2 regions of the Streptomyces sp. NPDC055962 genome follow, and region 1 is predicted to be linked to the other one. Evidence: riboswitches for the same ligand, from Rfam matches in the RefSeq annotation. Region 1 holds a riboswitch; the other holds the start of a gene.

Evidence for each region. Region 1 has a riboswitch for glycine ahead of gcvP (aminomethyl-transferring glycine dehydrogenase). Riboswitches for the same ligand answer to the same signal wherever they lie in the genome.
Region 2: another riboswitch for glycine. It lies ahead of gcvT (glycine cleavage system aminomethyltransferase GcvT); the one in region 1 lies ahead of gcvP (aminomethyl-transferring glycine dehydrogenase).

What each region holds. Positions count from the first base shown of each region.
Region 1 covers NZ_JBHJYN010000019.1:6,375-16,708, forward strand. Annotated here, with positions in the region: gene ACFC51_RS33570 (FHA domain-containing protein) at 1-197, shown strand, start outside; gene ACFC51_RS33575 (MerR family transcriptional regulator) at 239-982, shown strand; gene ACFC51_RS33580 (bifunctional nuclease family protein) at 1,036-1,509, shown strand; gene ACFC51_RS33585 (MerR family transcriptional regulator) at 1,676-2,293, shown strand; gene ACFC51_RS33590 (DNA polymerase IV) at 2,367-3,824, shown strand; gene ACFC51_RS33595 (PRC-barrel domain-containing protein) at 3,746-4,117, opposite strand; glycine riboswitch at 4,250-4,345, shown strand; gene gcvP (aminomethyl-transferring glycine dehydrogenase) at 4,539-7,424, shown strand; gene ACFC51_RS33605 (DUF5999 family protein) at 7,496-7,702, opposite strand; gene ACFC51_RS33610 (hypothetical protein) at 7,990-8,604, opposite strand; gene ACFC51_RS33615 (glutamate-cysteine ligase family protein) at 9,097-10,334, shown strand, end outside.
Region 2 covers NZ_JBHJYN010000001.1:318,414-328,747, reverse strand. Annotated here, with positions in the region: gene ACFC51_RS01450 (helix-turn-helix transcriptional regulator) at 173-1,081, shown strand; gene ACFC51_RS01445 (L-serine ammonia-lyase) at 1,765-3,150, opposite strand; gene glyA (serine hydroxymethyltransferase) at 3,307-4,566, opposite strand; gene gcvH (glycine cleavage system protein GcvH) at 4,585-4,962, opposite strand; gene gcvT (glycine cleavage system aminomethyltransferase GcvT) at 5,052-6,179, opposite strand; glycine riboswitch at 6,347-6,444, opposite strand; gene ACFC51_RS01425 (AAA family ATPase) at 6,618-7,307, shown strand; gene ACFC51_RS01420 (enhanced serine sensitivity protein SseB) at 7,549-8,322, shown strand; gene ACFC51_RS01415 (enhanced serine sensitivity protein SseB C-terminal domain-containing protein) at 8,476-9,270, shown strand; gene ACFC51_RS01410 (ABC transporter permease) at 9,631-10,334, shown strand, end outside.

The DNA of each region.
Region 1 (10,334 bases):
ACGACGTGACCGTGTCGCGGCGTCATGTGGAGTTCCACAGGGGCCCGGACGGTAGTTTCACCGTGGGTGATGTCGGCAGCCTCAACGGAACCTACGTCAACCGCGAGCGCATCGATTCCGTCGCGCTGACCAACGGCGACGAAGTCCAGATCGGGAAGTACCGACTGGTCTTCTACGCGAGCCAGCGGGGCGTGTGACCCTTCCCCGGACTCGTCCGGGGGGACCCCCAGGAAGGTCCATGCTGCGAACACCGACAGGCGGTGCCGGTCACGGCACCGCCGCCGCGGGCGAGCGCGCGATGAGCATCGGCACGGTGCTGCTCGAGCTGCGCGACGAGTTTCCCGAAGTGACGATCTCCAAGATCCGTTTCCTGGAGGCGGAGGGGCTCATCGAGCCCCAGCGGACGCCCTCGGGATACCGCAAGTTCAGCCCTGCCGACGTCGAGCGGCTGGCGCAGGTGCTGCGCATGCAGCGGGACCACTACCTGCCGCTCAAGGTCATCCGTGAGCACCTCGAGGCGCTGGCGCGCGGTGAGCAGGCGGCCCTGCCGTCCGCAGGCGGGCAGGGCGACCCGGCCGATCCTCACCGGGACCAGGAGCCCGGTGGGGCCACAGCGGCCCGTATCGGGCGCTCCGAGCTCCTCGCCGCCACCGAGGCGACGGAGGAGCAGCTCGACGAGTGGGAGTCGTACGGGCTGATCGTGCCCGCCGCCGGGGGCAGCTACGACGCCGAGGCCGTGACGGTGGCGCGGCTCGTGGCGGACCTGGGCCGTTTCGGCCTGGAGCCCCGGCACCTGCGCGCGGTCAAGGCGGCCGCGGAGCGGGAGGCAGGGCTGGTCGAGCAGGTGGTCGCGCCCTTGCGGCGGCACCGGAACCCGCAGACCAGAGCCCATGCGGAGGCCACTGCGAAGGAGCTCGCGGAGCTGTCCGTCCGCCTCCATGCCGCACTCGTCCAGACGGCCCTGAAGGTCAGTTTCCACTGACCTTGGAGGAGCCCGACTATCCAAACATGGCGGGCACGTCCTAGGGTTGCTGTGTGAACGAGCTCGACGTTGTGGGTGTCCGGGTGGAAATGCCCTCCAACCAACCGATCGTGCTCCTGCGTGAAGTGGGAGGCGACCGGTACCTCCCTATTTGGATCGGTCCTGGCGAGGCGACCGCGATCGCCTTCGCCCAGCAGGGCATGGCTCCGGCCAGGCCGCTGACCCATGATCTCTTCAAGGATGTGCTCGAGGCCGTCGGCCAGGAGCTCACCGAGGTCCGGATCACGGACCTCAGAGAAGGGGTTTTCTACGCGGAGCTGGTCTTCGCCAGCGGGGTCGAGGTGAGCGCGAGGCCGTCCGACGCCATAGCGCTCGCCCTGCGCACCGGCACGCCGATCTACGGCAGTGACGGGGTGCTCGACGACGCCGGTATCGCCATCCCGGACGAGCAGGAGGACGAGGTGGAGAAGTTCCGCGAGTTCCTCGACCAGATCTCGCCGGAGGACTTCGGCACGAACAGCCAGTGACCGCCGTGGGGGCGGTGTCAGCGCATCCGACAAGCCGTTCCCGGATTTCAGTCACGGGAAACCACCCTCAGGGTGATTATCACTCGGCGTGCCGAGTGTGGCGATCGTTGACGCACCCCTGGTGACTGCCTACCTTCGAGATGGCAGGTCAAGGACGGAGGTCGGCGTGAGAATCAGCGGCGACGGTACGGCTGCGGGTGGGCCGTACCGGCAGCACGGCAGTGCGGCCGACCACTCCATCAGACAGCCGGTTCAGCCGGCGGTGGTGGCAGCGGACGGTGCGGCAGAGTCAGGGGACATCGGCTACCGGGGGCCCACCGCGTGCGCGGCTGCCGGTATCACCTACCGACAGCTCGACTACTGGGCGCGTACGGGGCTGGTGGAGCCGAGCGTACGTCCCGCCTACGGGTCGGGCACGCAGCGTCTCTACAGCTTCCGGGACGTGGTTCTGCTCAAGATCGTCAAGCGGTTCCTGGACACGGGGGTCGCCCTCCAGAACATCCGCACGACGGTGCAGCACCTCAGGGCCCGTGGCTTCACGGATCTGGAGCGGATGACCCTGATGAGTGACGGGGCGACGGTCTACGAGTGCTCCTCGCCGGACGAGGTCGTGAGTCTGCTCCAGGGCGGCCAAGGCGTCTTCGGCATCGCGGTGGGGGTCGTCTGGCGCGACGTCGACGCCGCGCTGTCCCAGCTCCACGGAGAGCGTGTCGACACGGGGGAGACGCTGATCGGTCACAACCCCGCGGACGAACTGGCGCGACGACGCAATCGGGCGGGCTGAGCCCCCGGCGGAGCGGTGCGGCGCGGGCGCCGGGCGGGCCGGATGTCAGTGGCATGAGGCACCATCGGTCCGTGTGAGAGCCGCGCCCACCATTCTGCATCTGGACATGGATGCCTTCTACGCCTCTGCAGAGCAGGCGGCGAAGCCCAGCCTGCGTGGCAAACCCGTGGTGGTGGGCGGCCTGGGCATGCGCGGAGTGGTCGCCACCGCGTCGTACGAGGCGAGGCGGCTGGGTGTGCATTCGGCGATGCCGATGGGTCAGGCGCGGCGTCTCGCGCCCAACGCCGCGTACCTGGTCCCGCGTTTCGCGCTCTACCGCACGGTGAGCGACCAGGTGATGGAGCTCCTGGGGCGGCTCTCACCCCTCGTCGAGCCGCTCAGCCTGGACGAGGCGTTCGTCGATCTGGAGGCCGGCGGGGTCGCCGACGACGCCGAGTCCGCCCGCGCCGTCGGCGGGCAGCTGCGCACCGTGATCAGAGCCGTCACCGGCCTCAGCGGCTCCGTCGGGCTGGCCGGCTCCAAGATGCTGGCCAAGATCGCCTCCGAGGAGGCCAAGCCGGACGGCCTGCTGCTGATCGAACCCGGTACCGAGCGGGAGCTCCTGGCGCCCATGCCGGTGCGGATCCTCCCGGGTGTGGGGCCGGCCACCGGCGACCACCTGCGGCGTGCGGGCATGACCCTCGTCAGTCACCTGGCGGAGGCGGGCGAGGCCGAGCTGGTGCGGCTGCTGGGCAAGGCGCACGGCGTCGCGCTGCACCGCATGGCGCGGGGCTACGACGACCGTCCCGTGGTCGCCGAGAGGGACGCCAAGTCCGTGTCGGTCGAGGACACCTTCGACGTGGACCTGCACGACCGTGTGCGGGTCAGGTCGGAGGTCGAGCGGCTCGCGGACCGGTGCGTGCGGCGGCTGCGGGACGCGGGACGGTCCGGGCGCACCGTGGTCCTCAAGGTGCGCCGCTACGACTTCTCGACGCTCACCAGGTCGGAGACCCTGCGCGGCCCCACCGACGACCCCGCGGTGGTCCGGGAGGCCGCCGCACGGCTCCTGGAGGCCGTGGACACGACCGGCGGGGTCCGGCTGCTCGGAGTGGGCGTCACGGGGCTGGCGGACTTCACGCAGGAGGACCTGTTCGCACAGGCCGCCGAAGCCGAGCACGCCGCGGAGGAGTCCGCGGCCGACGCCCCGGACGAACACGACGACACGGCGGAGAAGGCCGCCGACCGGGGCCCACGGGAGAGCGGCGAGCCGCCGTCGTCGCGGCGCTGGCCGGCCGGGCACGACGTACGGCACGAGGTCCACGGGCACGGCTGGGTGCAGGGCAGCGGTGTCGGCCGGGTCACCGTGCGCTTCGAGGAACCGTGGACGGGCCCCGGCCGGGTGCGTACGTTCCGCATCGACGACCCGCAGCTGCGGCCGGCCGACCCGCTTCCCCTGGTGCGGGATCCGGTGGACTACTCCTCGTGGCCGGCCAGCTTGCCGAAGTCCCTGTCGGGGGCGGGACCGGCGGAGGGGGAGGAGTCCAGTCCGTAGTGCCGGTAGAGCTGCAGCTCCTGCTCGGGCGAGAGGTGGCGGCCCACCCCGAAGTCCGGTGCGTCCTTGATCAGGCCGCGGTCGAAGGGGATCCGCAGCGCCCCGTCCACGAATTCGCTCGGCTCCAGCGGGACGAACGCGTCCCGGGTGAAGAGTCCGGTACGCACGGCGGCCCATTCGGGAACCCCGGTCGCATCGTCGAGATAGACCTCGTCGACCGTACCGATCTTGGCACCACGACGGTCGAAGGCCTTGCGGCCGATCAGGCTGCGCGGATCGATGTCGGTCTGCACGGTGCCTCCCACTGGTCACAACTGCATCAGGTGGTCGCGACTGCTCCACAGGGTCTACGAAAGGCCAGATCCGGACCGTCGGCCACTCGAGAAGGCCCGCGGTGACCCCGCTGGTAGGCTGGAACCGGCTGCTGACCCTGTGCGGGAGAGTCCTCCGGAGAGATCCGGGGGCGCCGAAGGAGCAACTCCTCCCCGGAATCTCTCAGGCCCCCGTACCGCACGGACGAGGTCACTCTGGAAAGCAGGTCGGGATCCGTACGGCACAGGTCGTCGCGGGTACCGCCCTCACCGACGGTGAAAGCCGGTACGCCCGAGGGCGCGCCGGTGAAGCTCTCAGGTCGAGATGACAGAGGGGGAGGCCGTTCGGGCAGCCACGCCGTGGCGCCCCTCGCAGGTCGTGGCAGACCAGGAGGCCTCCATCATGACCCCCCGTCGCACTCCGCTCTCCCAGCTGGAGCAGGGCATTCCGTTCGAGCAGCGCCACATCGGTCCCGACGCCGGGGCGCAGGCCAAGATGCTCGCCCAGGTCGGTTACGGCTCCCTCGACGAGCTCACCGCCGCCGCGGTGCCCGACGTGATCAGGAGCGCCGAGGCGCTGAACCTGCCCGAGGCGCGCACCGAGGCCGAGGTGCTGGCCGAGCTGCGGAGCCTCGCCGACCGCAACCAGGTGCTCGCACCGATGATCGGCCTGGGCTACTACGGCACGTTCACGCCGCCGGTGATCCTGCGCAACGTCATGGAGAACCCCGCCTGGTACACGGCCTACACGCCGTACCAGCCGGAGATCTCCCAGGGGCGGCTCGAGGCCCTCCTGAACTTCCAGACGATGGTCGCCGACCTCACCGGGCTGCCCACCTCGGGCGCCTCGCTCCTCGACGAGGGCACGGCCGCCGCCGAGGCCATGGCGCTGGCGCGCCGCGTCGGCAAGGTGAAGAACGGTGTCTTCCTCGTCGACGCCGACACCCTGCCGCAGACCATCGCCGTGATCGAGACCCGCGCCGAGCCGACCGGTGTCGAGGTGGTCGTCGCCGACCTCTCCGAGGGCATCCCGGCCGAGATCGCCGGACGCGGCGTCTTCGGAGTGCTGCTCCAGTACCCCGGCGCCTCCGGCGCCGTGCGCGACATCAGGCCCGTCATCGAGCAGGCGCACGAGCTGGGCGCGATCGTCTCCGTCGCGGCCGACCTGCTGGCCCTGACGCTGCTGACCTCGCCCGGCGAGCTGGGCGCGGACATCGCCGTCGGCACGACGCAGCGCTTCGGCGTCCCGATGGGCTTCGGCGGGCCGCACGCCGGCTTCATGGCCGTGCGCGAGAAGTTCGCCCGCAGCCTGCCCGGCCGGCTCGTCGGCGTGTCCGTCGACGCCGACGGCAACAAGGCCTACCGTCTGGCGCTGCAGACCCGTGAGCAGCACATCCGCCGCGAGAAGGCCACCAGCAACATCTGCACCGCCCAGGTGCTGCTCGCCGTCATGGCCGGCATGTACGCCGTCTACCACGGCCCCGACGGGCTGCGGACGATCGCCGGGCGCACCCACCGGTTCGCCGCCCTCCTCGCCGAGGGGCTGCGGGCCTCCGGCGCCGAGGTCGTGCACGGCGCGTACTTCGACACCCTCACCGTCCGTGTGCCGGGCAAGGCCGCGCAGGTGGTCGCCGACGCACGCGAGCGCGGGGTGAACCTCCGCCTCGTCGACGCCGACCAGGTCTCCGTCGCCTGTGACGAGACCACGACCCGTGCCCGGATCGCGGCCGTCTGGGCGGCCTTCGGGGCCGGCGGCGACATCGAGGCGCTGGACGCCGAGACCGCCGACGCGCTGCCCGAGGGACTGCTGCGCACCGACATGGTCCTCACCCACCCGGTCTTCCACCAGCACCGTTCCGAGACGGCGATGCTCCGCTACCTGCGCAAGCTCGCCGACCGTGACTACGCGCTGGACCGCGGCATGATCCCCCTCGGCTCCTGCACCATGAAGCTCAACGCGACCGCCGAGATGGAATCGATCACCTGGCCCGAATTCGGCGCCCTGCACCCCTTCGCGCCCGCCGAGCAGGCACAGGGCTTCCTCACCCTCATCCGTGAGCTGGAGGAGCGCCTCGCCGAGGTCACCGGCTACGACGCCGTCTCCATCCAGCCCAACGCCGGCTCGCAGGGCGAGTTCGCCGGGCTGCTGGCCGTGCGCGCCTACCACCGGGCGAACGGCGACCACGGCCGCACCGTCTGCCTGATCCCGTCCTCCGCGCACGGCACCAACGCCGCCAGCGCGGTGATGGCCGGCATGAAGGTCGTCGTCGTGCAGACCGCTGACGACGGCGAGGTCGACATCGAGGATCTCCGGGCCAAGATCGCGAAGCACCGCGACGAGCTCGCGGTCCTCATGATCACCTACCCCTCGACGCACGGTGTCTTCGAGGAGCACGTCGCCGACATCTGCGGTGAGGTGCACGAGGCCGGCGGCCAGGTGTACGTGGACGGTGCCAACCTCAACGCGCTGGTCGGTCTCGCCAAGCCGGGTCACTTCGGCGGCGACGTCTCCCACCTGAACCTGCACAAGACCTTCTGCATCCCGCACGGCGGCGGCGGGCCCGGCGTCGGCCCGGTCGGTGTGCGCGCCCACCTGGCGCCGTACCTCCCCAACCACCCGCTCCAGCCCGCGGCTGGCCCGGAGACGGGTGTCGGCCCGATCTCGGCCGCCCCGTGGGGTTCGGCAGGCATCCTGCCGATCTCGTGGGCCTACGTACGCCTGATGGGTGGCGAGGGCCTGAAGCGCGCGACGCAGGTCGCCGTACTCGCGGCCAACTACATCGCCAAGCGCCTCGAACCGCACTTCCCGATCCTGTACAACGGCCCGGCCGGTCTGGTCGCGCACGAGTGCATCGTGGACCTGCGGCCGATCTCGAAGGCGACCGGCGTCAGCATCGACGACATCGCCAAGCGGCTGATCGACTACGGCTTCCACTCACCGACCATGTCCTTCCCGGTCGCGGGGACGCTGATGATCGAGCCGACCGAGAGCGAGGACCTCGCCGAGCTGGACCGGTTCTGCGACACGATGATCGCCATCCGCGGCGAGATCGACAAGGTCGCCTCAGGCGAGTGGGGCGCGGACGACAACCCACTGCGCAACGCCCCGCACACGGCCGCAGCCCTCGGCGGCGAGTGGACCCACGCCTACAGCCGTGAAGAGGCGGTCTTCCCGGCCGGTGTCACGCCCTCGGACAAGTACTGGCCGCCGGTGCGCCGCATCGACGGTGCGTTCGGCGACCGCAACCTGGTCTGCTCCTGCCCCCCGCTGGACGCGTACGACCAGTAGGCACGCGCAGACGCGTCGGGGCCGGTGCGGAGAAGCTCTCCGGGCCGGCCCCCGTGTTCCGTCCGACGTGGTCAGGCGGCCTTCATCACCAGACCGCTCTTCAGCGGGCGGTGCGGGGCGATGATCTGCCCGTTCGGGAGCAGCTCGCCGGTGTCCTCGAAGAGCAGGACACCGTTGCACAGGAGGCTCCAGCCCTGTTCCGGGTGGTGAGCCGTCAGGCGTGCGGCCTCCCGGTCGTTGGAGTCGGCGGTCGGGCAGGGTGGCTGGTGCTGGCACATGGATGGGTTCTTTCGCTGCGTCGAGTCGAGTGTCCTGCGGTCGGACGGGGTGTTCATGGCCGCCCCCGTATCAGTCGGTCCGTTCCCAGTGTTGCCCTACGGGCGTCTCTCCGCAGGGATTTCGCGGCAGCTGCTGTTCCTCTCCCATGACGCATCACCCGGCCGGACGGTTCGATCCAACTGCACTGTCCGTTCGGATGGTTAGGGGTGACCTGACCGGACTAGTCCGGACGGGTAAGGACGCGCCCCCGCCGAGGAGCTCGGCGGGGGCGGTGGGAGCGGAGGCGTCAGGCGGGCGACCCGAGGAGCCCCGGGACCTCGGGGAGGTCCGGAAGGGGCGCCGGGGTGAGACGCAGGTTCATGACCGGGAGCAGGTCCGCGACCCGGTGGGGCCGGTGGGCCGTGATGCCCGGAGGGGCCGGCGCCAGAGGCACCAGGACGTCCGTCGGCGCGAGCGCCCCGCCGCCGGCGTCGGCCTCGGTGTCGTGGTGCAGCCACAGGGTGAGCATGTACAGCCCGGGCACGGACAGCAGCCGCGGCTGGTAGGGCGTCGTCGTCGACTCCGCCTGACGCAGGGCCAGTTCGGTGGAGATGATGTACGGACCCTCGAAGAAGTGCGAGAAGGTCCAGCCGTCCGCGGTGAGCATGGTGTCCGCGGCGGCCACGGCGCGTTCGCCGCTGCGGATCAGGAAGCGCCAGCCGGCGAGGCGGGTGCGGGGTGCGGCGTCGTTCGGCACGATCCGGTCCAGTACATGGACGGGAAGCGGGAGTTCGGGGCTCAGCGATCCCTGGACGGACCGGAGGGCGGGCGTATGGGCCTCGCGGACTGCGGTGGGAGAACCGAGTGCCGCGAGAACGCTGCGCAGTGCGGGCGCGGGGGCCGGAGAAACATGCAGCGGCATGGTGGGTTGCCTCTCACTTCGGAGACACGGTGGTGCGTGGGCGGGTGCAGACGGCGCTGTCGGCGTGCGGGGCCAGAGGAAGGCCGGTGACGGGGCGGACGGGCCGATGCGTCAACTCTCTGCCTCGTTCGCAGAGTTTATACGACAAATGTTCACACGGTGTTTCGGCTAGCCGTCCCGCGTATTGCGCACAAGGTGGATCTGAGCCTTTGAATTGCGAGGTTCCTGTGGATTCGGGCCGCTCGCAACCCCTGTCGCCAGGAACTTTCCCGATGCGGCGGTAGGCTCAAACGCATCGGTGTTTCCGCGGCGCAACTCCGTCATGCAAACTGCATATGCCCCATGCCTTCGGAATGTGCCTCCGGCGTCGGTCGTCAGACTACTGGGTATCCGAGGGGTGCGGGGGCGTTACGGATCATCTCGTCGGGGCATTATCGATCGTGATACGAGCGGCCTGGGCCGCGGGCCGCCCACTCGAGGAGGGACCCTTCGATGGGCGAGAAGATCGTGGCGGGTGCGTTCGCCCCGTCCGATCGGCAGGCGTACCGCGAGAAGCTGACCCGGTGCCTGACCGGGCTGGAGAGGCTCCTGTCGGAGCGGAGGTTCGATCGGCCCAGAAATCTCATGGGCCTCGAGATCGAGCTGAATCTCGCGGGTTCGGACGGCATGCCGAGGATGCGGAATGCGGAGGTGCTCCAGCGCATCGCCAGCCGGGATTTCCAGACGGAACTGGGGATGTTCAACCTGGAGGTAAACATTCTTCCTCACCGGCTGAGCGGCCGGGTATTCGATCAGCTGGCGGAGGAGCTCCGCACCGGGCTCGCCTATGCCCACCGGAAGGCTGCGGAGGTCGACGCGGGGATCGTGATGATCGGCATCCTGCCGACCCTCGGGCGGGACGACGTGGTTTCGGCGAACCTGTCGGACGTCGATCGATACACGCTCCTCAACGATCAAATGGCCGCCGAGCGCGGCGAGGAATTCGCCCTTGATATCGAAGGCGTCGAGCGACTGGTCTCGACCTCTGCCTCCATTGCCCCGGAATCAGCGTGCACGTCGGTCCAGTTGCACCTTCAGGTGACGCCCGACCGGTTCGCCGACGTCTGGAACGCCGCGCAGGCCATCGCCTCCGTGCAGATCGCCCTCGGGGCCAACTCCCCCTTCCTGTTCGGCAAGGAGTTGTGGCGCGAGTCGAGGCCACCGCTGTTCCAGCAGGCCACCGACGTACGCCCGCCCGAGCTGCGGAATCAGGGGGTTCGTCCCCGGACGTGGTTCGGGGAGCGGTGGATCGGTTCGGCGTACGAGCTCTTCGAGGAGAACCTGCGCTACTACCCGCCCCTGCTGCCGATCTGCGACGAGGAGGACCCCCTGCGGGTCCTCGACGAGGGCGGGGTGCCGTCCCTGGCGGAGCTCGTCCTGCACAACGGCACGGTCTACCGGTGGAACCGGCCGGTCTACGGGCTGGCCGACGGCGTCCCCCACCTGCGGGTGGAGAACCGGGTCCTGCCGGCCGGTCCCACGGTCGTCGACGTCATCGCCAACGCCGCCTTCTACTACGGGCTGGTCCGCGCGCTCGCCGACGATTCCCGGCCGGTGTGGTCGAAACTGCCCTTCGAGGCGGCGGAGGAGAACTTCGACGCCGCCTGTCGCCACGGGATCGAGGCCGAGCTGCTCTGGCCGCGCCCCGGCCGGTCGGGCGGTGTGGCGAAGGTGCCCGCCGTCAAGCTCGT
Region 2 (10,334 bases), on a different contig from region 1:
TTCCACATTCGTCGGGTCGGGCAGGCCGCGCCTGTCCGCCCAGGGGGCCGGGGTGTCTTGCTCCTTCACCTTCACCCAAATTGCGTGCGTGTGGCAGGGCGGGCTCTTCAGGGGTAACGACAGGGCCCCCTCGGCGCTGCGCGCGGGGCGCAGAGCGGGTGAGACTGGGGGCATGGCACCGACGAGCGCACACAGCGAGGGCGCCGAGCTGGGCCGCTACCTGCGCGCCCGCCGCACCCGGACTAGCCCCGGACACGTGGGTCTCACACCAGGCGCCGGCACCCGCCGCACGCCGGGAATGCGCCGCGAGGAACTGGCCACCCTGTCCGGCATCAGCATCGACTACTACGTCCGTCTGGAACGCGGCAAGGAGACCCACCCCAGCCCCGCCGTCCTCGACGCTCTCGCCCGCGCCCTGCACATGGACGACCAGGAGCACCAGCACCTGCGCGAGCTCGCCGCCCGCGCTGCCCGCTACGTCGCCGAACCGCCGCCCGCGCCCAGCCGCACCGTGCGACCCCACCTCAAGCTGTTGCTGGAGTCCCTGCGCCCCAACCCCGCGTATGTGATCAGCCGCAGCATGGACATGCTCGCGTGGAACCCCGGCGGGCTCGCCCTGTACGCGGGACTCGAGGACTGGCCTGCCAAGCACTGCAACCTGGCCCGCTACCTCTTCCTCCACCCCGCGGCCCGTGATCTCTTTCCCGACTGGGACCGCCAGATCACCGCCTGCGTCGCCCGCCTGCGCGCCACCGCCGGCACCGCACCCGACGCGCCGGATCTGACCAACCTCGTCGGCGAACTGCTGCTCAAGAGCCCGGATTTCGCCGGCTTGTGGGAGCGCTACGAGGTGACCGGACGCAAACCCGCCCACAAGAGGTTCCAGCATCCACAGGTCGGCGCCCTCACTCTCACCTCGCAGTCCCTCGACGTCGAGGGCACCCCGGGGCAGCGCATCGGCGTCTACACCGCCGAACCCGGCAGCCCCGACCACGACGCCCTGCTGCTGCTCGACATGACCGCTCCCCGCCCCACGCACGGACCGGCTCTCGGATCGACGAATCCGGGGACCTCCTCGTAGGACAGCCACACCCTGCCGGGCGCGCGTCAGGCGACGAGGTACAGGCGCGTCAGGCGACCAGGTGCAGGAGGGTCTTGGATCCGACGCCGAGGTCGAGCAGTCCGCGGCACAGCGAGCCATCGGCGACTTCACCCCGAGCTCGCCGACCTGACCGACGAGGCGCGCTCCGCGGACGTGGGGGAGCGCGACGGTCTGTCGCCCCGCGACCGCGGCCTGGCCAGCCTCCGCGCCGTTCGCCCCGGCGCTCCCGGCAGGTCTCACGCGACGGGTGCCTCCGCCCAGCTCAAGGCCGTCGTCACCGAGGTGTGGTCACGAGCGGCCGCGCGCCACTGACACCTGCGTTGATCAAGGAGAGATCCGCCCGGGCCGATCACGGCTTCGAGCAGTCCTTCGCGTTCGGTGGGACCGACGACGCCTACGCCGGGATCTTCATCGGGCAGAGCTGCCTGGCTCCCCTGACCGGGGAGTGTCCCGGTCAGCAACGTGTCCTTCGAGCCGGGCTGCCGCAACGACCGGCACGTCCGTCACGGCACCGACGCCGGCGGCGATCGGCGCACGGGGAGAGATCCCAGGGACTGGCTCCCACGTCTGTCCGAGGGCGTTCCCCAGGGACCTTCCGCCGAGCGGGCAGGAATGCCCTGACAGCGCTGAAGACACGAACGCGCTGGTCAGGGCACGCTCGCCTAGCACTCGATGATGTTCACCGCGAGCCCGCCCCGCGCCGTCTCCTTGTACTTGACGCTCATGTCCGCGCCGGTGTCCTTCATGGTCTTGATGACCTTGTCCAGGGAGACCTTGTGGCTGCCGTCGCCGCGCAGCGCCATCTTCGCCGCCGTGACGGCCTTGACCGCCGCCATGCCGTTGCGCTCGATGCAGGGGATCTGGACGAGGCCGCCGACCGGGTCGCAGGTGAGGCCCAGGTTGTGCTCCATGCCGATCTCCGCGGCGTTCTCCACCTGCTCGGCGGAGCCGCCCAGGACCTCGGCGAGGGCTCCCGCGGCCATGGAGCAGGCGGAGCCCACCTCGCCCTGGCAGCCGACCTCGGCGCCGGAGATGGAGGCGTTCTCCTTGAAGAGCATGCCGATGGCCCCGGCGGCCAGCAGGAAGCGTACGACGCCGTCCTCCTTCTCGGCCTGGGTGCAGCCGCCCGCCGCGAAGGTCAGGTAGTAGTGCAGGACGGCGGGGATGATGCCCGCCGCGCCGTTGGTCGGAGCGGTGACGACGCGGCCCCCGGCCGCGTTCTCCTCGTTGACGGCCATCGCGTAGAGGGTGATCCACTCCATCGCGTGCGCCTGGGGGTCGCCCTCGGCGCGCAGCTGCCGCGCCGAGTTCGCGGCGCGGCGGCGGACCTTCAGGCCGCCGGGGAGGATGCCCTCGGTGGACATGCCGCGCGCGATGCAGGCCTCCATGACGCGCCATATCTCCAGGAGACCGCCGCGGATCTCGTCCTCCGTGCGCCAGGCCTTCTCGTTCTCCAGCATGAGGGAGGAGATCGACAGGCCGGTCTCACCGGCGAGGCGCAGCAGCTCGTCACCGGTGCGGAAGGGGTGCTTGAGGACGGTGTCGTCGGGGATGATCGGGTTCTCGCCGGCCACGGCGTCCTCGTCGACGACGAAGCCGCCGCCCACCGAGTAGTACGTCTTCTCCAGGAGCGGGGCGCCCTCGCGGTCGTGGGCGGTGACCGTCATGCCGTTGGCGTGGTACGGCAGGGCCTTGCGCCGGTGCAGGACCAGCTGCTCGTCGGCGTCGAAGGGGATCTCGTGCACCCCGAGCAGATTGATGCGGCCCGAGGTGCGGATCTCCTCGACGCGGGCGTCGGCGCCCTCGATGTCGACCGTGCGGGGCGATTCGCCCTCCAGGCCGAGCAGCACGGCCTTGGGCGTCCCGTGGCCGTGGCCGGTCGCGCCGAGCGAGCCGAAGAGCTCCGCCCGCACCGACGCGGTGTGGACCAGCAGGCCCTCGTTCTTGAGGCGGCGGGCGAACATGCGGGCCGCGCGCATCGGGCCGACCGTGTGGGAACTGGACGGGCCGATACCGACCGAGAAGAGGTCGAAGACCGAGAGGGCCACGGGAGTACTCCTAAGGCGTTGGTGGACGTCGTTGTCCGCCGGGTGGTGCGGGGACGGGCCGGTGGGCCCGGGTACGCGGGGCAAAGGGGTGGGGGCACCGCGCACACGGTGTCCAGTGTGCGCGGTGCCCCCACCCGGCGTGCAAATCCTGGGTGACTACTTGACGCCGGGGTACAGCGGGAACTTCTCGGCCAGCGCGATCACGCGGGCCTTGAGCGCCTCGGCGTCGTAGACGGGCTTCAGGGCGGCCGCGATGATCTCGGCGACCTCGGTGAAGTCCTCGGCCTGGAAGCCGCGGGTGGCCAGGGCGGGCGTGCCGATGCGCAGACCCGAGGTGACCATCGGGGGCCGCGGGTCGTTCGGGATCGCGTTCCGGTTGACCGTGATGCCCAGCTCGTGGAGGCGGTCCTCGGCCTGCTGGCCGTCCAGCTCCGAGTTGCGCAGGTCGACCAGGACCAGGTGGACGTCCGTGCCGCCGGAGAGGACGGAGACACCCACCTCGGTGACGTCCGGCTGCACCAGGCGCTCGGCGAGGATGCGGGCGCCGTCCAGGGTGCGCTGCTGGCGCTCCTTGAACTCGTCGGTCGCCGCGACCTTGAAGGAGACGGCCTTGGCCGCGATCACGTGCTCCAGCGGGCCGCCCTGCTGACCGGGGAAGACCGCGGAGTTGATCTTCTTGGCGAGCTCCTGCGTCGACAGGATGACGCCGCCGCGCGGGCCGCCGAGGGTCTTGTGCGTGGTGGTCGTGACGACGTGGGCGTGCGGCACCGGGTTGGGGTGCAGGCCCGCGGCGACCAGGCCCGCGAAGTGCGCCATGTCGACCATCAGGTACGCGCCGACCTCGTCCGCGATGCGGCGGAAGGCGGCGAAGTCCAGCTGGCGCGGGTAGGCGGACCAGCCGGCCACGATGAGCTTCGGCTTCGACTCCTTGGCGAGGCGCTCGACCTCGGCCATGTCCACGACGCCGGTGTCGTCGACGTGGTACGGGACCACGTCGTAGAGCTTGCCGGAGAAGTTGATCTTCATGCCGTGGGTCAGGTGACCGCCGTGGGCCAGGTTCAGGCCCATGATCGTGTCGCCCGGCTTCAGCAGCGCGAACATCGCGGCGGCGTTGGCCTGCGCACCCGAGTGCGGCTGGACGTTCGCGGCCTCGGCGCCGAAGAGCGCCTTGATGCGGTCGATCGCGATCTGCTCGACCACGTCGACGTGCTCGCAGCCGCCGTAGTAGCGGCGGCCGGGGTAGCCCTCGGCGTACTTGTTGGTGAGGACGGAGCCCTGCGCCTCCATGACCGCGACCGGAGCGAAGTTCTCCGAGGCGATCATCTCGAGGGTGGACTGCTGGCGGTGGAGCTCGGCGTCGACGGCGGCGGCGACGTCCGGGTCCAGCTCGTGGAGGGAGGAGTTGAGAAGCGACATCAGTGGGTCCCTAAGGTCTCAGTTGCCGGAGAACGCGGTGTACTCGTCGGCGGAGAGAAGGCCCTTCGGCTCCTCCGCGACGCGCACCTTGAACAGCCAGCCGCCCTCGAAGGGGGCGGAGTTCACCAGCGACGGGTCGTCCACGACGTCCTGGTTGGCCGCGGTCACCTCGCCGGTCACCGGCGAGTACAGGTCGCTGACCGACTTGGTCGACTCCAGCTCACCGCAGGTCTCGCCCGCGGTCACCGTGTCACCGACCTCCGGGAGCTGGGCGTAGACGACGTCACCGAGCGCGTTGGCCGCGAACTCGGTGATGCCGACCGTGGCCACGCCGTCCTCGAGGGCCGACAGCCACTCGTGCTCCTTGCTGTACCGCAGCTGCTGGGGGTTGCTCATGACCTGAATTCTCCTGTACGCGGGGGAGTGCTGATGAACGGTGGTCTTACGGTGTGAGACACGACTGCGTCACGTGCGCGGGCGCCGTGTCACTTGCGGCGCTTGTAGAAGGGCAGCGCCACGACCTCGTACGGCTCGTGCGTGCCCCGGATGTCGACCCCGACACCCTCGGTGCCGGGCCCGGCGTACGCGGCGTCCACGTAGGCCATGGCGATCGGCTTGCCCAGGGTGGGCGACGGGGCACCGGAGGTGACCTCGCCCACGACCTCCCCGCCGACGACCACCGGGAAGCCGGCGCGAGGGACCCGGCGCCCCTCGGCGACGAGGCCGACGAGCTTGCGGGGCGGCGCGGTCTCCGCGCGCGCGGCCGCGGCGATCAGCGCCTCGCGGCCGACGAAGTCGCCCTCCTTCTCGAACTTCACGACCCGGCCCAGGCCCGCGTCGAAGGGCGTCAGCGCGGTGGTCAGTTCGTGCCCGTACAGCGGCATGCCCGCCTCGAGACGGAGCGTGTCGCGGCAGGAGAGCCCGCAGGGGATCAGCCCGTAGGGCGCGCCGGCCTCGGTCAGGGCCTTCCACAGCTGCTCGGCGTGGGCGGGGGCCACGAACAGCTCGAAGCCGTCCTCGCCGGTGTAGCCGGTACGGGCGATGAGCGCGGGGACGCCGGCGACCGTGCCGGGGAGGCCGGCGTAGTACTTCAGCCCGTCCAGGTCGGCGTCGGTGACCGACTTCAGTACGGCGGGGGAGTCGGGGCCCTGGACGGCGATCAGCGCGTACGCGTCGCGGTCGTCCCGCACCTCGGCGTCGAAGCCGCCGGCACGCTCGGTGAGGGTGTCCAGGACCAGCTGCGCGTTGCCCGCGTTGGCGACGACCATGTACTCCGTGTCGCCCAGGCGGTAGACGATCAGGTCGTCCAGGATCCCGCCGTCCTCCGCGACGATCATCGTGTAGCGGGCCCGGCCCACGCCGACGGTGGCGATGTTCCCCACCAGTGCGAAGCCGAGGAAGGCCGCGGCCTGCGGTCCGGTGACCGTGATCTCGCCCATGTGCGACAGGTCGAAGAGTCCGGCCCGGGTGCGCACGGCGTTGTGCTCGTCGCGCTCGCTGGCGTAGCGCAGCGGCATGTCCCAGCCGGCGAAGTCGGTCATGGTCGCGCCCAGGGAGCGATGCAGGGCATCGAGGGCGGTCAGACGGGGGGCGGCGCTCGGGGCAGTGCTCATGGACATGGCTCCAGGGCATGACGACAGGGGGTGGTTCCCTCCCCATCTGTCATCGGAACCTGAGAGGTTCGCCGAGAGCCTCTGAAAGGGTCCTGACGGGGTCAGCCCTGTCAGGCTCGGCTTGCACCTTGGGTGGGGCCGCACAGCGGCCCGCTTTTCAGATCTGCCTCATCCACGCGGTACGGGGCCTGAGAGATTCAAGGGAGGAACTTGCTCCTTCGGCGCCCGGCGCACACGGTGACCGGGACTCTCCCGCGCGGATTCAAACGGCCGGTATGCAGTTGGCGGGGTCATCATCGCACGCCTTGGGGGAGAGTGGGGCGTCCCGGTCCGTACGGGTGCCGGTACCGACACGTGGGACCGGAAGCGGTTGTGCCGCATTACCTTTTCTTTACACTTCTTGGGCAGGTCGGTGGGTGACTCGGCAGGGGGAAGGCGATGACGTTGCAGCGCTACGCGACGACGGCGGGGGCGGCACCTGGTGCGATGCCGCGGCAGCCGGGCACGCCCGCCCGCGGGCCGGTGGGCGGGGGCGTGCCGGTGGTCAGTGACCTGCGGGGCAGGGGCGGCCGGGGCCCGCACCGGCTGGAGTTCGCGGCCGGTGACGTGGTGGTGGTCTCCGGGCTGCCCGGCAGCGGCAAGTCGACGCTGATCCGGCGCGCGGTCCAGGAGTACGCGATCGACTCCCAGGACACCAGGGACCGCTGGGCGGCCGCCCTGCCCGGGTCACTCCCGTACGCCCTCTACCGCCCCCTGGTGCGCGTCGCGCACTACGCCGGGCTGTGGCGGGCCCTGCGCTCGGGCGGCCCGGTCGTCGTGCACGACTGCGGCACGCAGGCCTGGGTGCGGCGCTGGCTGGCGCGCGAGGCCCGGCGCCGGGGCAGCACCCTGCACCTCGTGCTGCTCGACGTCACCCCCCGGGTCGCCAGGCAGGGGCAGCGGGAGCGGGGGCGGGGAGTCTCCGGATACGCCTTCGCCCGGCACCGGCGCGCGGTCGGACGGCTGCTGCGCGACACCGAGAGCGGGATCCTTCCGCCGGGGTGCGCCTCGGCGGTCCTGCTCGACCGCGAGGCCGCCGCGGCGATCGGCCGGATCTCCTTCCCGGCGGCCCGGCTCCCGCAGGAGTAGAGGGGCTGCGCGACCCGGTGCGGACCGGGAAGGCGGAGCGCACGGTTCCGGGGAAGCCCGGAACCGTGGCCCGGGGCGTCACCGTTCGCATACGCACAGTTCGCACCCGTCCGGACCGGCGTCCGGAATCTGGACGGCACGGCGGCCCCGGACGCCGCCCCCGCCTGCGGCGCTGCCGTCACGGCGCGAGCCGGTCTAAGGTTTCAGCCGCACCGCACGGCGAGAAAGGGACACAGACACCGTGGACATTCCGGCTCAGGCCCAGGCTCCGCATCCGTCGCAGGGATGGCCGGCCAACGAGCTCGAAGAAGTGCTCAGCGCCTCGCTCGGCGTCCCCGGCGCGGGGGGACGGCTGGTCGAGGTGCTCGGCCGCAGTCAGATCTGGGTGCCGCTGCCGAACGGCGGCGGGCCCGACAGTGCTGCCCTGGACCTGCCGACGATCGACATCGAGGGCGGTGCGTACGTCCCCGTCTTCAGCTCCGAAGCACAGTTCCTCCAGTGCGTCGGATCCCATCTCTCCTTCACCGTCGCACCCGCGCGCGAGTTCGCCCGCGGGCTCCCGCCGCAGCTCGGCATCGCGGTCAACCCGGGCGGCGTGGTCGGGACGCCCCTGCCGCCGCCCGCCGTCGCCGAGCTCTGCCGGGCCGGGCGCACCGCGCTGGACGGCCCCGCGAGCGGTGGCCGGGTGCGGCTGTACGAGCCGGACTGGAAGGAGGACCCCGTCGACTTCCTGTCCGCGGTCTCCGCCGAGTTCCAGGCCGCAGGCGTGGTGGGCACCGCGCGCAGGGTGCTGGCCAGCATCGAGGGCGACAGCCCCGTCCTCTTCGTCGGCGTCGAGCTCACCGTCCTGGACGCCACGACGCAGAGCGTCCCGCTGGACGCCCTGGGGCGTGCGCTGGGGCGGGTCCAGGTCCCCTGGCCGGTCAATCTCCTCCTGCTCGACGTGGCGCAGGATCCCGTCGGCGACTGGATGCTGGAGAAGGTGCGCCCCTTCTACCTGCGCGACGGGCGCTGAGCGGCGAGCCCCCCGCGGCCCGTGGCGTCAAGCCGGTGTCGGGGGCGGCGCATAAGCTGGTTGGATGACGAGGCCGCCCCGTGTGCCCGGGCGCGGCGCCAGAGCACCGCGAGGCATGCGGGAACAGCGGATCGAAGAGGGGCGGGACCCAGGGTGAGTGCGTCAGGCACCGCGGCGGCCGGGCAGGTCGAGCACATGCTGCGCCAAGTGGCCCCCGGGCGCCTCGACACCTACGAGTCGCTGCTGCGGTCACTGGCGGACGGCCAGGTCTGGATGCTGCTCTGGCACGGCACGGCGGGTTCCCCCGACGCCCAGTACGGCAACATGGAGGTCGACGGCCTGGGTTACGCCCCGTGCGTGACCTCCGCCCAGGAGCTCTCGGCGAGCGGCTGGAACAGGGCCCACGAGGTCACCACGGGCCGGGACATCGCCCGTTCCCTCTTCCCGGACCGCTGGGGCATCTGGCTCAACCCGCACGCCCCCGGCGGCGGAGTGGGCATTCCCTGGCTGGACCTGCGCCGCATCGCCACCGGCCTCGACCGGATGCCGGCGGGGCCGCTGAGGCTCACCGAACCCGCCGTCGAGATCCCGCAGTTCTACGCCCTGCTGTCGCAGAACGCCCACCGCACCCCCGCCGTCCGCGCGCTGCGGCGCGCCTGGGTGCAGCCCGCACTCGGGGTCCCGTACCTCGCGATCGGGCTCGATCTCTACGACACCGGCCGGCCGTCCGTCGACGCCGTACGCGCGATGATGCAGCAGTCGATCGGTGTGGTCCCCGACGGCCTGCCCGTCTCCACGGTGTCGTTGTCCGACGAGTACGACCCGGTCGCGATGTGGCTGAACGCCAACGCACGGCCGTTCTACGACCGCGAGGCGCACGCCCCGGCCCCCGCCGCTCCCGGCTACGGCTACCCGCCGGCCACCGGACAGGCTCCCCGGGCGTACTGAGCCGACGTCAGCCGGCGTCGAGGAGACCTCAAGGCAATTGGCCCGGTGTTCAACGCTGTTGGGCCTCATGTCCGCTATGGCGGATTAGCGACCGAGAGGTCCGCTCAGTGAGCACGGCTGTCCGGATAACGGAAGCCCCTTGGCAGCATCACGTTTGAGCAAACATTCCCCGTCAGGTCTGGCGGGTGATCGCAAAGTGGTTGAAGACTCCCTACAGCAGGTGCTCCATGCCCCGCGTACCCCTCTTTCAAACAGGGTTCGTTCGGCCCGCGCACCACCACACGCACCACATGTTGATACGAGCCGCTACAGCGGCGGTCACAGGCCGGCCACCGTCGGCCGAGAGGGGTCTCCAGCGCAATGACGGCACCGATCGAGACCACCGGGGCGGATGTACGGCCCGAAACGGTGCTGGAAGGCGCCGGGCGCAAGGAGATCGAGGGCCGTTCGCTCGGCCGCATCGCCTGGACGCGCTTCAAGCGGGACAAGGCCGCGATGGCCGGTGGCATCGTTGTCGTGCTGCTGATCCTCGTCGCGGTGCTGTCCAAGCCGCTCCAGTCGCTCTTCGGGCTCGATCCCGACGCGTTCAACCAGAGCCTGGTCGACCCCGTCCTGCTGGCGCCCAAGGGCTCCCTGGGCGGCATCAGTTGGGACCACCCGCTCGGCGTCGAGCCGCAGACCGGGCGCGACATCCTGGCCCGCATCCTCGAAGGATCCTGGGTCTCCCTCGTGGTGGCCGTCGGCTCCACGCTGCTCTCGGTCGTCATCGGCGTCGTCATGGGCGTCGTGGCCGGGTTCTACGGCGGCTGGGTGGACAGCTTCATCAGCCGCCTGATGGACACCTTCCTGGCCTTCCCGCTCCTCCTCTTCGCGATCTCCATCTCCGCCTCCCTCCAGGGCAACGCCTTCGGGCTGGAAGGCCTCACGCTGCGGATCGCGGTCCTGATCTTCGTGATCGGCTTCTTCAGCTGGCCCTACATCGGCCGTATCGTCCGCGCGCAGACCCTGTCGCTGCGCGAGCGGGAGTTCGTCGAGGCCGCCAGGTCGCTCGGCGCACGCGGTCC